One region of the Nonomuraea insulae genome, then DNA from elsewhere that is predicted to be linked to it. Evidence: riboswitches for the same ligand, from Rfam matches in the RefSeq annotation. Region 1 holds a riboswitch; each other region holds the start of a gene.
The links. A riboswitch is a leader RNA that binds a small molecule or an ion and turns the genes downstream of it on or off. The one in region 1 is predicted to bind thiamine pyrophosphate.
Positions count from the first base shown of each region.

Region 2: linked by a shared signal. The riboswitch ahead of ACFPZ3_RS05780 (purine-cytosine permease family protein) and the one ahead of ACFPZ3_RS43350 (FAD-dependent oxidoreductase) in region 1 are both predicted to bind thiamine pyrophosphate.
Region 3: linked by a shared signal. The riboswitch ahead of thiC (phosphomethylpyrimidine synthase ThiC) and the one ahead of ACFPZ3_RS43350 (FAD-dependent oxidoreductase) in region 1 are both predicted to bind thiamine pyrophosphate.

Region 1 is NZ_JBHSPA010000057.1:20,775-25,709, reverse strand. Features, by position in the region: gene ACFPZ3_RS43370 (polyprenyl synthetase family protein) at 1-354, shown strand, start outside; gene thiE (thiamine phosphate synthase) at 470-1,108, opposite strand; gene ACFPZ3_RS43360 (Rv2175c family DNA-binding protein) at 1,086-1,460, opposite strand; gene ACFPZ3_RS43355 (NAD(P)/FAD-dependent oxidoreductase) at 1,491-2,654, opposite strand; TPP riboswitch at 2,713-2,829, shown strand; gene ACFPZ3_RS43350 (FAD-dependent oxidoreductase) at 2,798-4,051, shown strand; gene thiS (sulfur carrier protein ThiS) at 4,048-4,248, shown strand; gene ACFPZ3_RS43340 (thiazole synthase) at 4,241-4,935, shown strand, end outside.
Region 2 is NZ_JBHSPA010000008.1:68,527-73,461, forward strand. Features, by position in the region: gene ACFPZ3_RS05760 (Fpg/Nei family DNA glycosylase) at 1-450, shown strand, start outside; gene ACFPZ3_RS05765 (MFS transporter) at 443-1,843, opposite strand; gene ACFPZ3_RS05770 (winged helix-turn-helix transcriptional regulator) at 1,920-2,354, shown strand; gene ACFPZ3_RS05775 (rhodanese-like domain-containing protein) at 2,432-2,755, shown strand; TPP riboswitch at 2,810-2,925, shown strand; gene ACFPZ3_RS05780 (purine-cytosine permease family protein) at 2,915-4,237, shown strand; gene ACFPZ3_RS05785 (methylated-DNA--[protein]-cysteine S-methyltransferase) at 4,200-4,775, opposite strand; gene ACFPZ3_RS05790 (ATP-binding protein) at 4,870-4,935, shown strand, end outside.
Region 3 is NZ_JBHSPA010000108.1:79,910-84,844, reverse strand. Features, by position in the region: gene ACFPZ3_RS60600 (ArsR/SmtB family transcription factor) at 1-74, shown strand, start outside; gene ACFPZ3_RS60595 (YbaK/prolyl-tRNA synthetase associated domain-containing protein) at 64-585, shown strand; gene ACFPZ3_RS60590 (cellulose binding domain-containing protein) at 596-1,636, opposite strand; gene ACFPZ3_RS60585 (universal stress protein) at 1,743-2,564, opposite strand; gene ACFPZ3_RS60580 (hypothetical protein) at 2,570-2,917, opposite strand; TPP riboswitch at 3,008-3,120, shown strand; gene thiC (phosphomethylpyrimidine synthase ThiC) at 3,113-4,657, shown strand; gene ACFPZ3_RS60570 (hypothetical protein) at 4,796-4,935, shown strand, end outside.

The DNA of each region.
Region 1 (4,935 bases):
CTCCGTGACGACATCCTGGGCGTCTTCGGCGACCCCGCGCAGACGGGCAAGCCCGCGGGGGACGACCTGCGGGAGGGCAAGCGCACGATGCTCGTGGCCCGCACCCTGGCCGCCGCCTCCCCCGCCGAGGCCGAGACGGTGCGGCGGCTGCTGGGGGATCCCGAGCTGGACGAACGGGGGGTGGATGCGTTGCGGCAGATCATCGACGACACCGGCGCGCTGCAGGAGTGCGAGGACCTGATCGGCGACTATCTGGGTGAGGCGCTCGCCGCCCTCGACCCGGCCCCGGTCACACCCGGCTCCCGCACGGCACTCACGGACCTGGCCATCGCCGCCACATCCCGCAAGACCTGACCCGCGCCTGGACCGCACGGACAGCGGGCAAGCCGACAGACCTTGGCTGCCGTCGTGGCATGGGAACGGCGTTGTGGGCCGAGACGCCCGCCGGGGTGGCGGGCGTCTCGGGTAGTCAGCGGGCCGACAGGCGTTTGGCGAACTCCGCCGCCGCCGCACCAGGGTCGTCGGCGTCGGTGATCGCGCGTACCACCACCACCCGGCTCGCCCCGTACGACATGACCTCGTCGAGATTGACGAGGTCGATGCCGCCGATCGCGAACCACGGCCGCGAGGAGCCCAGCGACGCCGCGTGCCGCAGCAGCGGCGGGCCGGGAGCCGGGCGGCCCGGCTTGGTGGGTGTGGGCCAGGTGGGGCCGCAGCAGAAGTAGTCGACGCCCTCCTCCACAGCCGCGGCGGAGGCCTCGGCGGAGGAGTGGGTGGACCGTCCGATGACGATGTCGTCGCCGAGTATCTCTCGCGCGACCGTCACAGGAAGGTCGTCCTGCCCCAGATGGAGCACGTCGGGCCGGGCGGCGTAGGCGATGTCCGCCCGGTCGTTGACGGCCAGCAGTTTGCCGTGCCGGTCGCAGGCGTCGCGGAAGACCTCCAGGAGCGCGAGTTCTTCGCGTGCCTCCAGGCCCTTCTCCCGCAGCTGGATGATGTCCACGCCCCCGGCCAGCACCGAATCGAGGAACTCTGCCAGATCGCCGCGGTCGCGGCGAGCGTCTGTGCAGAGATAGAGGCGGGCCTCAGAAACCGAGGGCTTGGGCACGCCGCTTGACCTCGGTATGACGGCCGGCCTTGATCGCGTCTATGGGCGATCCTGGCAGGGACTCGTCGGGGGTGAAGAGCCAGCGTAGCGACTCGACATCGTCGTAGCCGGCGTCCTGCAACACGGTAAGTGTGCCGGGCAGGCCCTTCATCACGTCCTTTCCATCGAGGAACACCGCGGGCACCTGTGGCCCGCCGCTCCCACGGCGCACGCCGAGGAGCTTGTGGTCCTTAAGGAGTTGCTTGGCCCGCCCGATCGAAAGGTCAAGGCACTTAGCCACTTCGGGGAGTGTGAGCCACTCTTCGACGAGCTGCTCGGTCTCCCGGTCGATCTGTGCAACAGAAAGCGTCACGAAACCACAACTACCACATGCCGTGCTTGCTCAAACAACACAATCTCGTAGAACGACTTGTGGATCTACCAGGCGTTCCGCGTCCAGGCGGTGTCCTGCGCCGATGATCCGGCGACCCTGGACGAGATCGCGCGGCCGGTCCACGGCGAGCACCGCGGCGAGGGTGTCGTCGGCGGTGAGCCAGACGGCCGACCACTTGCCCTCGGGTTCGCCTCGGTAGATGAGCCGGTCGCCCGCGGGATGGTGCCCGGCATATTGCACCATGTGCCCGAACTGCTCCGACCAGAAGTACGGAACCGGATCGTACACCGCATCCTCCCCCAGCAGCGTCGCGGCGGCGACCTCGGGGGCGTTGAGCGCGGTGTCCCAGTGCTCGACCCTGAGCCTGGTCCCCCAGCGGCGCGACCACCAGGCGGCGCAGTCGCCCACCGCGACCGTGTTCGGCAGCGAGGCGCGCAGGTGCTCGTCGGTGACGACGCCGTTGTGCAGGTCGATGTCGGCGTCGGCGAGCCATCCGACGGCAGGGCGTACGCCGATGCCGGTGACGACCACGTGGGCCTCGATGAACTCGCCGCCCACCAGTCGCACGCCGCCCTCGTCGACGGAGTCGACCATGGTGCCGAGCCGCAGGTCGATGCCGTCGTACCAGGGGATGGTGCGGGCACCGATCTCGGTGCCGACGGCGGTCGCGAGCGGGGTGGGGGCCGACTCGATCACCGTCACCGCGCAGCCCGCGCGGCGGGCCGCGGTGGCGACCTCCGCGCCGATCCAGCCCGCGCCGATGATCACGATGCGGGCGCCGGGGACGAGCGTGGCCCTGAGCTCGTGGGCGTCGTCGAGGGTGCGCAGGACGTGCTGAGGGCCGTCGCCCGGCAATCTGATCGGCTCGGAGCCGGTGGCGATGACCAGGCCGTCGTAGGCGACCTCGCCCTCGGTGGTCTCCACGACGCCCGCGCGCAGCGACTTGGCGCTGACGCCCGGCCAGAAGTCGACCTCCATGGCCTCGAGGTCGGTCTCGACGAAACTGGTGTCGGCATCGCCGGCCAGCACGGCCTTGGACAGGGGCGGGCGGTCGTAGGGAGGATGGCGCTCCTGGCCTATCAGGGTGATCCGGCCGGTGAATCCGCGCCCCCGCAGGGCCTCCACGGTGCGCACTCCGGCCAGGCCCGCTCCCACCACCACGACTTGGTTCACGTTGATGACGATAACGGGGGGTGTGCTTGGACGTCGCACCGAGGCCGTAGGCTGTGGATGAAAGACGCGCGGGAGTCCGGCCGTAACCGGGCTGAGAGGAAGGCTTCGTCGGGCCTTCGACCGCAAGACACCTGATCCGGATCATGCCGGCGAAGGGAGCGCAGGTGAATGTGATCGTTGGTGGCGGGGTCGTCGGACTCTCCGTCGCCTGGCAACTGGCCCGCCAGGGTCACCCGGTGACCGTCGTGGACCCGGCGCCCGGCAAGGGCGCCTCCTACGCGGCCGCGGGCATGCTGGCCCCGGTCAGCGAGGTGACCTACACCGAGACGCCGCTGCTGCGGCTGGGGGCGGCCTCGCTACGCCGCTGGCCCGCCTTCGCCGCGCAACTGACCGCGGACGCCGGACTGACCGCAGATGCCGGACTGACCGCAGACGCCCGGCCGGGCACGGACGCCGGGCGCGGTGCCGGTGGCGGGTCGGACAGGCGCGGCTGGCAGGCCGCCGGCCCTGGGCCGGCCGCGGTGGAGGGGCTGGATCTTCGGACCGAGGGGACGCTGGACGTCGCGTTCGGGGCCGATGACATGGCGGCGCTGGAGGAACTGGCGGCGTACATGGAGAAGCTGGGGCTGCCGGTCGAGCGGCTGACCGGCCGTGAGTGCCGCTGGCTGGAGCCCATGCTGGCCCCGTCCGTGCGTGGCGGGCTGCTGGCCTCCGGCGACGCCTGGGTGGATCCGCGCCGGGTGACGGCGGCGCTGCTGACCGCGCTGGAGCGGCGGGGCGTCCCCGTGGTGCGCGCCCGCGTGACCGAGCTGCTGTACGAGGGCGGCGCGGTCGTGGGAGTACGTCTAGCGCCGCCGGAAGAGCTCGAAGCCGGAGGCATGCCGTCGGAGTTGGCGGCCGAGCGGGTCGTCCTGGCGGCTGGGGCGTGGAGCGCTGGGCTGGCCGAGGTGCCGGTGCGGCCGGTCAAGGGGCAGATCATGCGGTTGCGGTCGCCCCAGCCGCTGCTCGGCCGGTGTGTACGCGGCACGGTGCACGGCTCGTCCGTCTACCTCGTCCCCCGGGGTGACGGCGAGCTGGTGGTCGGGGCCACGCAGGAGGAGATGGGGTTCGACACCAGGGTGACGGCCGGCGGGCTCTACGAGCTGCTGCGCGACGCCAGGGAGCTGGTGCCCGGGGTCACCGAGCTGGAGGTCGCCGACGTGGTGGCCGGGCTGCGGCCGGGCACACCGGACAACCTGCCGGTCATCGGCCCGAGCGGGACGCCTGGGCTGACGTTCGCGACTGGGCATCATCGGGGCGGGGTGCTGCTGGCGCCGCTGACGACGGCCATCCTGCTGGGCGAGGAGAGCGAGCTGGCGGCGTTGTGCGCGCCAGGGAGATTTCGGGAAATTTCATGATTCTTACCATCAACGGGGCCACGCACGAGGTGGCCGACGGTATGACCGTGGCGCAGGCCGTACACACATTGACCCCGGCCACCACCGGAGTGGCAGTGGCCGTGAACGACGAGGTGGTCACCCGCAGCGCCTGGGAGACGACGGCGCTCAGCGACCGTGACCGCGTGGAGGTTCTGACGGCGGTGCAAGGTGGATGATCTGATCATCGCCGGGGAGAAGTTCTCCTCCCGGCTCATCATGGGAACCGGCGGCGCGCCCTCGCTGGAGGTGCTCGACCAGGCGCTGGCGGCCTCGGGCACGGAGCTGACCACGGTGGCGATGCGGCGGCTCGACCCGGAGGCGCGCGGCTCCGTACTGGACGTGCTGCGCAGGCGCGACATCAAGGTGCTGCCGAACACGGCGGGCTGCTTCACCGCGGGCGAGGCCGTGCTGACGGCCCGGCTGGCCAGGGAGGCCCTGGGCACGAACTGGGTCAAACTTGAGGTCATCGCCGACGAGCGGACGTTGTTGCCCGACCCGATCGAGACGTTCGACGCGGCCGAGCGGCTGGTGGCCGACGGGTTCGTGGTGCTGCCGTACATCGGGGACGACCCGGCGCTGGCGCGGCGGCTGGAGCAGGCCGGTTGCGCGGCCGTGATGCCGCTGGGCGCGCCGATCGGCTCGGGACTGGGCATCCGCAACCCGCACAACATCGAGCTCATCGTGGAGGCGGCCTCCGTGCCGGTGGTCCTCGACGCGGGCATCGGCACGGCCAGCGACGCCGCGCTGGCGATGGAGCTGGGCTGTGACGCCGTGTTGCTGGCGACGGCCGTCACGAGGGCGCAGCGGCCCGATCTCATGGCGACGGCCATGAAGGGGGCGGTGGTGGCCGGGCGGCTGGCCCG
Region 2 (4,935 bases), on a different contig from region 1:
CCCGACCCCCTCGCCGAGGCGTTCACCGTCGACGCGCTCAAACGCATCGTGGGCGGCAACCGCACCCAGATCAAGGGGTTGCTGCGCGACCAGAAGGTCATCGCGGGCATCGGCAACGCCTATTCGGACGAGGTGTTGCACGTGGCGAAGATGTCCCCGTTCAAGGTCGCGGCGACACTGACCGACGCGCAGATCGCCGACCTGCACGAGGCCATCGTCACGACGCTGCGCGACGCGGTCGAGCGGGCCCATGGGCTGGCGGCCAAGGATCTCAAGGCGGAGAAGAAGTCGGGGCTGCGCGTGCACAACCGTGCCGGGCAGGCGTGCGACGTGTGCGGCGACACGATCAGGGAGGTCTCGTTCGCCGACTCCTCGTTGCAGTACTGCCCGACCTGCCAGACAGGCGGCAAGCCGCTGGCCGACCGCCGCCTGTCCAAGCTGCTCAAGTAGCGCTCAGCACCTGCCGCCGGGCTCGGGTGCGCAGGCCGGCGACGGCGATGACCGCGGCCAGCAGCGTGGCCGTCACGGGCACCACCAGGGCGGTGCGCATGGCGTCGAGCCCGGCCTCCGCGCTCGACGCCTGGCCGAGGGCCGCCACGTTGACCGCCGTCACCATCGACAGGCCCAGGGCCGCGCCGAACTGGAACGAGGAGTTGATGAGCCCGCCCGCCAGGCCCTGCTCGTGTTCGGCGATGCCGTCGGTGGCCACGATCGTCAGCGGGCCGTAGACGAAGGCGAACATCAGGCCGATCAGCAACATCGACGGCAACATGGCCGCGTACGTCCAGTCCAGGCCCACCCCGAGGAACAACGCGTACGCCAGCAGCCCCGACACCAGGCCGCCGAGCACCACCCTGGCGTTGCCGTAGCGGTTGACCAGCCACGGCGTGAGCGTCGGGGCGAGCACCACGTCGGCGGCGGCCGCCAGCAGGGCCAGGCCTGTCTGGATGGCGGACCAGCCGCGCAGTTCCTGGAGATAGAGCGTGATCAGGAACTGGAAGCCGAAGAACGAGGTCGTGAGCAGGGCCGCCATCAGGTTCGCCCGGACCAGCGGGCCCGAGCGCAGGAGGCCGAGGCGGACCAGAGGAGTGGCGGAGCGGCGTTCGACGGCGATGAAGACCGCCAGCAGGGCCAGGCCGCCGGCGAAGGCCGCGACCGTCAGGGGCAGGCCGTCGGACGGGTGCTCCAGGCGTACGACGCCGTAGACCAGCGCCATCATCGCGCCCGTGATGCTCACCGCGCCCACGAGGTCGAAGCCCCCGGCCGGGCGGCGTTCCGCGGCCGGCTCCTTGAGCAGGGGGATCGCGGCGATCAGGAGGGCCAGCGACAGCAGGACCGGGGCGAAGAACACCCAGCGCCAGCCGATCGCGGTCAGCAGGCCGCCGATCACCAGCCCGAGAGCGAACCCGCCCGCCGCCGTCCCCGCGTAGATCAGCAGGGCCCGGTTGCGCCGCGGGCCCTCGGGGAAGGTCGTGGTGATCAGTGAGAGCCCGGCGGGCGTCATGAACGCGGCGGCCACCCCCGTGACGAACCTGGCCACCAGCAGCACCCACCCCTCGTCCGCGAAGCCGCCGAGCCCGGAGAAGAGCAGGAACACCACCAGCCAGAGCAGGAACATCCGCCGCCGGCCCAGCAGGTCGGCCGCCCGGCCGCCGAGCAACATGAAACCGCCGTAACCGAGCACGTACGCGCTCACGACCCCGCTCAGCATGCCCGTGGACAGCCCGAGGTCGGCCCGGATCGACGGAAGGGCGACGTTCAGCATGGCCACGTCGATGCCCTCAAGGAAGATGGCCCCGCACAAGATGATCAGTACGCCCCAGGAGCGGGCAGGGACAGACACAACAAACCCCCGGTTACTTCTCGGCATGTCAGTTATCTCTTGTAACCGTCCACATCATGGGCCAGCATGAAATGTCATGGAAGACGGCACTTTGAGGTCACTCAGTTACTGCGAAGGCACCATGGACGACGACTACGACGTACGCCAGTGGGACACCAGGGAGGACTGCGAGGTCCGGCAGATCCTCGACCGCATCGCCGACAAGTGGTCGCTGCTGGTCATCGCCCTGCTCGACTGCCAGAGCCTGCGCTTCACCCAGCTCCGCCGCGAGATCGACGGCGTCAGCCAGCGCATGCTCAGCGTCACCCTGCGTCAGCTCGAACGCGACGGGCTGGTCAGCCGCACGGTCTATCCCGTCGTGCCGCCCAGGGTGGACTACGCGCTGACACCGCTCGGCCGTACGCTGCACCAGACCATCAAGTCCCTGGTCACGTGGACCGAGCAGCATCAGGGGGAGATCGCCGCGGCGCGTGCCACCTACGACGCGCGTGTTCATGGCCTCACTCCGTGAGGCGGGCTCGGTCGCCAGATGCCGCCGTCGCTCCTCCTCCAGACGACGGCACTCCCTCGCCGCGAGATGATGGAGTCATGACCGTTCCTGAGATCGAGGCCAACGCCGTTCCCTCCGACGCCTACCTGCTCGACGTCCGTGAGCAGGACGAATGGCTGGCGGGGCACGCGCCCGAGGCCGTGCACATCCCCATGACCCAGATCCAGGGCCGGGTCGAGGAGGTCCCCGACGACCGCACGGTCTACGTCGTCTGCCGGGTGGGCGGCCGCTCGTCGCAGGTAGCGGCCTGGCTCAACCAGATCGGGCGCGACGCGATCAACGTCGGGGGCGGCATGCAGTCGTGGGAGTCCGCGCGCCGGCCGATGGTGAGCGAGACGGGACAGCCGCCCTTCGTGGCGTGAAGTCACCCACTATGGCGGATTAGTCGCCATTGAGGCATGATGAGGGCGCCAACTACAGATCGTCGCGGGAGCTCGGGGTCGCCGGGCTGAGAGGGCAGCTAGAAATCCGCTGCCGACCGCCTGAACCTGTCCGGGTAATGCCGGCGTAGGGAGTGCGCGATGACGCATGGCGTCGAAGAAGTCCCTCTGACCCTCGAAGGCACGGCGCCGAGGACCCTCGGGGTGCTCGACCAGGGTGCGCTCTGGGCGAACCTGGGGGTCAGCCTGCTCGGCTTCTCCGGAGCGCTGTTCCTGCTCGACCCGCTCGGCAACGCCCCGCTCAGCCTGGCCGCGGCGCTGGTGGCGACGGTGGTCGGCAGCCTGATCGGCACGGCCATGGTGGGGCTGTCCGCCATCCCTGGCACGCGGGAGGGCAAGCCCGCCATGGTGCTGCTGCGCGGGCTGTTCGGGGCCAGGATCTCCTACGTGCCCACGGTGCTGAACATCGTGCAGATGCTCGGCTGGGGAGCCTTCGAGCTCTGGGTGATCGCGCAGGGGGCCACCGCGATCTTCGGTTCGGTCCCGTACCAGGTGTGGGTGATCGTGGCGGGGGTGCTCACCACCGCGCTGACGATCTGGCCGCTCGGGTCGATCCGGCTGCTGCGCCGGTACGTCACCGTCGGCGTGATCGTGGCGATGGTCTGGTTCGCGGTGTTCTTCCTGCGTGAGGCCCCCACGCACGAGGGCGGCACCTGGACGGCCTTCCCCGCCGCGGTGGACTACGTGATCGCGCTGTCGGTGTCGTGGGTGCCGATGGCCGCCGACTTCGCCCGCCACTCGCGCTCCGGCCGGGCCGCCTTCACCGGCGTGGTCGGCGGCTACACGCTGGCCCAGGTGGCGTGTCTGGGGCTGGGCGTGTACGCGGTGGCCATCGCGGGCGGGGCGGAGGCGGGGTCGGTGTTCGGCGCGTTCGTCGCGGTGCCGCTCGGCGCGTTGTTCTTCGGGATCCTGGTGCTGCGCGAGACCGACCAGTCCTTCGCCAACGTCTACTCCACCACGGTCTCGCTGCAGAACCTCATGCCGCGCATGGACCGGCGCGTCTTCTCCGTCGTCATCGGCGTGCTCACCGTGCTGATCGCCCTGGTCGCCGACGTCAACTCCTACGGCGCGTTCCTGGGTGTGATCGGGGCGGTGTTCGTGCCGATGTTCGCGGTGCTCGCCGTGGAGTATTTCGTGCTGGGCGGCGCCGGCCGCTGGAACACCGCGGAGAACGCGCCCTCGCGCTGGTCGATGCTGGTGCCGTGGGCGCTGGGCTTCGTGGCCTACTGGCTGACGACCTCGACGCCGACGGTCCCCGAATGGGACGCGCTGTGGAACGGCGTGCGCGAGGCCATCGGCTTCACCCGGCAGCCGTGGATGAACGGCGCGCTCGGCGGGGCCTTGGCAGCCGCGCTGGTGACGCTGCTCATCGGCCTGCTGCGGCGCTCCGCTGCTCGACGTTGAGCAGGTGCTGCTTGGCGTGCGCGCCGCCCGCGTAGTCGCCGAGCACGCCGTCCTCGCGCACCACCCGGTGGCAGGGCACGATCACGCAGAGCGGGTTGGAGGCCAGCGCGTTGCCGATCGCCCGCAGCGCGCGCGGCCGGCCGATGCTCTCGCCGATCGCCTCCAGCGTCGTGGTCGTGCCGTAGGGGACCGCCATGGTCTTCTGCAGCACCGTACGGGCGAAGGAGGTCGCAAGAGCCAGGTCCACCGGCGTGGCGAACGCGCGCAACCGCCCGGAGAAGTACGCGTCCAGCTCTCTGCGCACCGGGTCGAGCCGCCTGGCGTCGGGCCCGATGAAGCTGCCCACATGCCTGGTGACCAACTCGTAGACGTCGTTCTCCGCCTCGAAGCTGCAGGCCGCGAGGCCCTTGCCCGTCACGGCCAGCACCAGCCTGCCCACGGCCCCGTCGTAGGTGCCGAAGGCGATGTCAGGGAATGTGTCACCCCGATAGGTGCTGGAGGTCACCCTCAGCAGGGCATCGAGATCGTTGCTCGACATACCCTCACCCTCCTGCCCGTCGGGAATCACCGTGACCGCAGCGTATCGGACGGATCGCCCGACGTACCCACCGCGCCACGTGCACTATGGAGGAGTGGGGGACGAATGGGCCGGTAGTGACGATGAGATCTCTCGCGCGGTGCTCGCCAGCTCGCCCAAC
Region 3 (4,935 bases), on a different contig from region 1:
AGCAGTGGGTGTTCTACCAGCGCGACGAGGAACGGATCGCGGCGGCGAAGGAGTTGTTGGGCAGTGACTGGTGAGCCGTATCCCGCTTACGAGCGCTTGATCGGGGACATGGAGGCCGCGAAAGCGCGTTACCGGGTGATCGACCACGCGCCCGAGGGGCGTACCGAGCAGGTCAGCGCGTTGCGCGGGCACGACGTGTCGCAGGCGGCCAAGTGCCTGATCGTGATGGTCAAGGTAGGCAAGAAGCAGACCCGGCACGTGCTGGCCGTCGTGCCCGGGGATGCCCGGCTCGACCTGCAGGCGGTCAAGGCGCTGCACGACGGCACATACGTGGCCTTCGCCGGCAAGGAGAAGGCCGAGGAGCTGGCCGGGAGTGTGAGCGGGACGGTGTTGCCGTTCAGCTACGACCCCAGGCTCGAGCTGGTCGCCGATCCGTCGCTGCTGGACCAGCCCGAGCTGTACTTCAACGCCGCCCGCCTCGACCGCTCCGTGGCGCTGGCGACCGACGACTACGTGCGGCTCGCGGCGCCCAGACTGGCCGCGATCACGGCGCCCAGACTGGCCGCGATCACGGTGAACGACTGAGCGCTGGCGATCACAGCGAACAACTGGGTGTAGGGGCGGTGTTGGCGCCGTTCCAGGAGGCCAGGAAGCCGAACGTGGTCGAGGCGCCGGGCGCCAGGGTGCCGTTCCAGCTCACATTCCGCACCGTCACCGAGGACCCGCTCCCGCCCAGCGTCCCGCCCCAGATCTGGGTGATCTGCTGCCCGTTCGCGAACGTCCACCCCACCGTCCAGGCGCTCGTCGCCGCGGTGCCGGTGTTCTTGACGGTGACCTCACCCTGGAAGCCGCCCTGCCACTGACCGGTGGCCTTGTACGTGGCCGCGCAGCCCCCCTGCGGAACGGTAGGGGTGACGGTAGGCGTGGAGGTGGGGATGCCGGACAGGGCGTTCACCAGGGCCGGGTACCACTTGTCGGACATCTTCTGGTCGCCCGCGGCGTTCGGGTGCACCCCGTCGTAGGTGTCCGTGCCCGTGCTGAACCCGGCCCACTGGTCGACCACCGTGATCGGCGACTGCTGGGTGGTGGTCGCGGAGGCCCAGGCGGGGATGGCGTTGTTGAAGTTCACGGCTCGCTGGGCGCAGTCCGCGCAGCTGGACGGGTTCATGGGGATGATCTTGGCGACGATGATCTTCATGGCGGGGTTGCTGGCCCGCATCTGGTTCACCATCGTGGTGAACGCGCTGAGGATCGTCGCAGGGGCGATGTTGCTCCACACGTCGTTGGTGCCGAGATGCATCAGGACGACGTCGGGCTTGGTGGCGGAGAGCCAGCCGGTCAGCAGGTTCTGGCCGGCGATGTTGGTGGCGAGGTAGCCGCCGTGGCCCTCGTTGTCCCCGTCGTGCGCCACTCCGCAGCCCTGCGGCGGCAGCGTGCCCACGAAGTCGATGTTGGTGTAGCCGGTGCTCCGGAGGCGGTTCCAGAGCAGGGCCCGCCAGCAGCCGGGGGATCCGGTGATCGAGTCGCCCAAAGGCATGATCCTGGTGGCGGCGGCGCTGGCCGTGGCGGTGGTGGCGAATAACACCGCCGCGGCCAGGGCCAGCATCGCGGCCAGCACGGAGCCGGTCTTGCGCATCGTCTGCTCTCCCGTCGTAGCCTGCGCAGATCGTAGGATCGCGCGGCGGTGACGGGAAGCGGGCGATCATCGCGGAGAGCATGACCTGGGGGGATGGATGTAACTTTCAGCCGTGTACGACAGCGAGGGGCCCGGGGGCGTGGTGCAGCAGCGCCTGGCTGATCGAGCCGATGAGCATCCCCGCGAACTGTCCGTGCCCGCGCGACCCGACCACCAGCAGGTCCGCACCCACGGCCGCCTCTTTGAGCACCTCCACCGGATGGCCGTGCACGACCTCCGCGACCACGTCCACCCCGGGATGCCGGTCCTGGTGCCCGGCCAGCGACTCCTTCAGCCGCCGCAGCACGTCCTGCTCGCCTTCGCGGTCGGCCGGCTCGAAACCGCCGGCATGGGGCCAGGCCCACGCCTGTACGGCACGCAGCCGCGCGCCCCGCAACTCGGCCTCGGCGAAGGCGAACTCCAGCGCCCGCCCGGCTCCGGGCGAGCCGTCGGTCCCGGCCACGATCTCGCCGCGCGGGGAGAGGGGCAACTCGTGGACCAGCACGACGTCGGTGCGCGCGTGCGCCGTCACTCCATAGGCGACCGACCCGACCAGCAGCCCGCGTACACCACCGATCCCTCGGCTGCCCACGACCAGCAGTTCGGCCCCCTCCGACGCCTTGATCAGCGCGGATCGAGGATCGCCCGGCAGCAGCAGGCCCTCCACCCGCACCCGCGGCCACTCCCGCTGGATCCGGTCCTGGGCGGCGGCGAGCACGGTGTTGGCGCCCTCGCGCATCCACCGGGCGACCTCGGCGTAGCGGACGGTCTCTCCGCACACCCACTTCGGCACGGCATGCGCCACGGTCAGTGGCGTCTGGCGCAGCGCGGCCTCGGCCGCTGCCCAGGCGGCCGCCTCCAGGCCGGTGCGGGAGCCGTCAACCCCCACGATGATCACTGTGCGTAACACTCCACCTCGGCCCGGCGCGACGCGATCCCCTTCGCCTCGGAGTCACGGGTGCACGCGCGCTCGGACTTGCTGAGCCGCAGCGTGCCGCAGACCGACACGCCGGAGTAGGTGCGGCAGTCGAGCTGGTGGTCGGCCTCGCCGATGCGGTACATCTCTCTGACCGCCGCACGGCATTTCGCCTTCCCCGTGTCGGAGTAGCGGCACTGGGCGATCATGGTGTCGTACTGCTCTTGGCTGACTTCGTGCTGATCCATGCCGTCCCCGGCGGCTGCGGTTGCGCCGGACGCGGCCATCACGACGAGTAGTCCTGCGACAGCGGCGATTCTTCTCATGTTCCCCCTGATGGGGACCGTACCGCTCAGGGCGATCGCCAAACCTCGCCGTGCTGGTTTGGGCCGGGGCCCGGCGTGGGTACGATCACCGCCGTCCAACGCGGGAGCCCGGTGTGGACCGGGCTGAGAGGACGGCTGACAGCCGCCGACCGCCAGAACCTGCTCCGGATAATGCCGGCGAAGGGAGTTTGCGCGATGAGTGGCGCGCGCTTTTCCAAGACCTACCTCGGTGACCTGAGGGTGCCCATGAGGCAGGTGCGACTGTCCGACGGCTCGGCGGTCACGCTGTACGACACCTCGGGCCCGTACACCGACCCCTCCTTCGAGCCGGACCTCGGGCGGGGGCTGCCGCGCCCGCGTGAGCCGTGGATCCGCGAGCGCCGGGAGGCGGGCGAACCGGTCACACAGGTCGGGTGCGCCCGGCGCGGGCTGGTGACCAGGGAGATGGAGTTCGTGGCCGTGCGCGAGGGGGTCGCGGCCGAGTTCGTCCGGCAGGAGGTGGCCGCGGGCCGGGCCATCATCCCCGCGAACGTCAACCATCCCGAGTCCGAGCCGATGATCATCGGCCGTAACTTCCTGGTGAAGATCAACGCCAACATCGGCAACTCCGCCGTGACCTCCTCCATCGAGGAGGAGGTGGAGAAGATGACCTGGGCCACCCGGTGGGGCGCCGACACGATCATGGATCTGTCCACCGGTGACGACATCCACGAGACCCGCGAGTGGATCCTGCGCAACTCGCCCGTCCCGGTCGGAACCGTGCCCATCTACCAGGCGCTGGAGAAGGTGAAAGGCCGTCCCGAGGCGCTGTCGTGGGAGGTTTACCGCGACACGCTGATCGAGCAGTGCGAGCAGGGCGTCGACTACGTGACCGTTCATGCGGGGGTGCGGCTTTCGTACGTGCCGCTCACCGCCCGCCGCAAGACCGGGATCGTCTCACGCGGGGGCTCGATCATGGCCGCCTGGTGCCTCGCGCACCACCGCGAGAGCTTCCTGCATGAGAACTTCGCCGAGATGTGCGAGATCCTGGCCCGCTACGACGTGTCGTTCTCGCTCGGCGACGGGCTCAGGCCGGGGTCGATCGCGGACGCCAACGACGAGGCCCAGTTCGCCGAGTTGCGCACGCTCGGGGAGCTGACCGGGATCGCGCGCGAGCACGACGTCCAGGTGATGATCGAGGGGCCGGGCCACGTGCCCATGCACAAGATCAAGGAGAACGTCGACCTGCAGCGCGAGCTCTGCGACGACGCCCCGTTCTACACGCTCGGCCCGCTCGTTACCGACATCGCCCCTGGTTACGACCACATCACCTCGGGCATCGGGGCTGCCATGATCGGCTGGTTCGGCACGGCCATGCTCTGCTACGTCACCCCCAAGGAGCACCTCGGCCTGCCCGGCAAGGACGACGTCAAGACGGGCGTGATCACGTACAAGATCGCCGCCCACGCCGCCGACCTCGCCAAGGGCCATCCGCGGGCGCAGGCGTGGGACGACGCGCTGTCGGACGCGCGCTTCGAGTTCCGCTGGGAGGACCAGTTCGACCTGTCGCTCGATCCCGGCACGGCGCGCTCCTTCCACGACGAGACCCTGCCCGCCGCGCCCGCCAAGACCGCGCACTTCTGTTCGATGTGCGGGCCCAGGTTCTGCTCGATGAAGCTCAGCCACGACATCAGGCAGGCGGGTTACGCGGAGAAGGCGGCCGAGTTCAGGCGGCTCGGCGGCGAACTCTACGTCGAGTAGCCCTTTGTCCAATGTCCAGAGTCGTGACCTGGACAAAGATCGCTGGAGCCTGCCGCTCTTCCGGTGGCAACGTGGCAGACATACCCGGTACGAGATGTCGCCGGGATGCCCATGATCACCGGAAGAGGGGGATTCTTCATGTCCATCCGCAACCGTGTGGCGGCCTTCGCCGCCGCGTCCGTCGTCGCCGCGGGCCTGGGAGTCGGGCTCGGCGCCGCCCCGGCCTCGGCGGACGTCCACCGGGGTGTGGCCGGGTGCTTCGCCTGGTCCTATGGCGA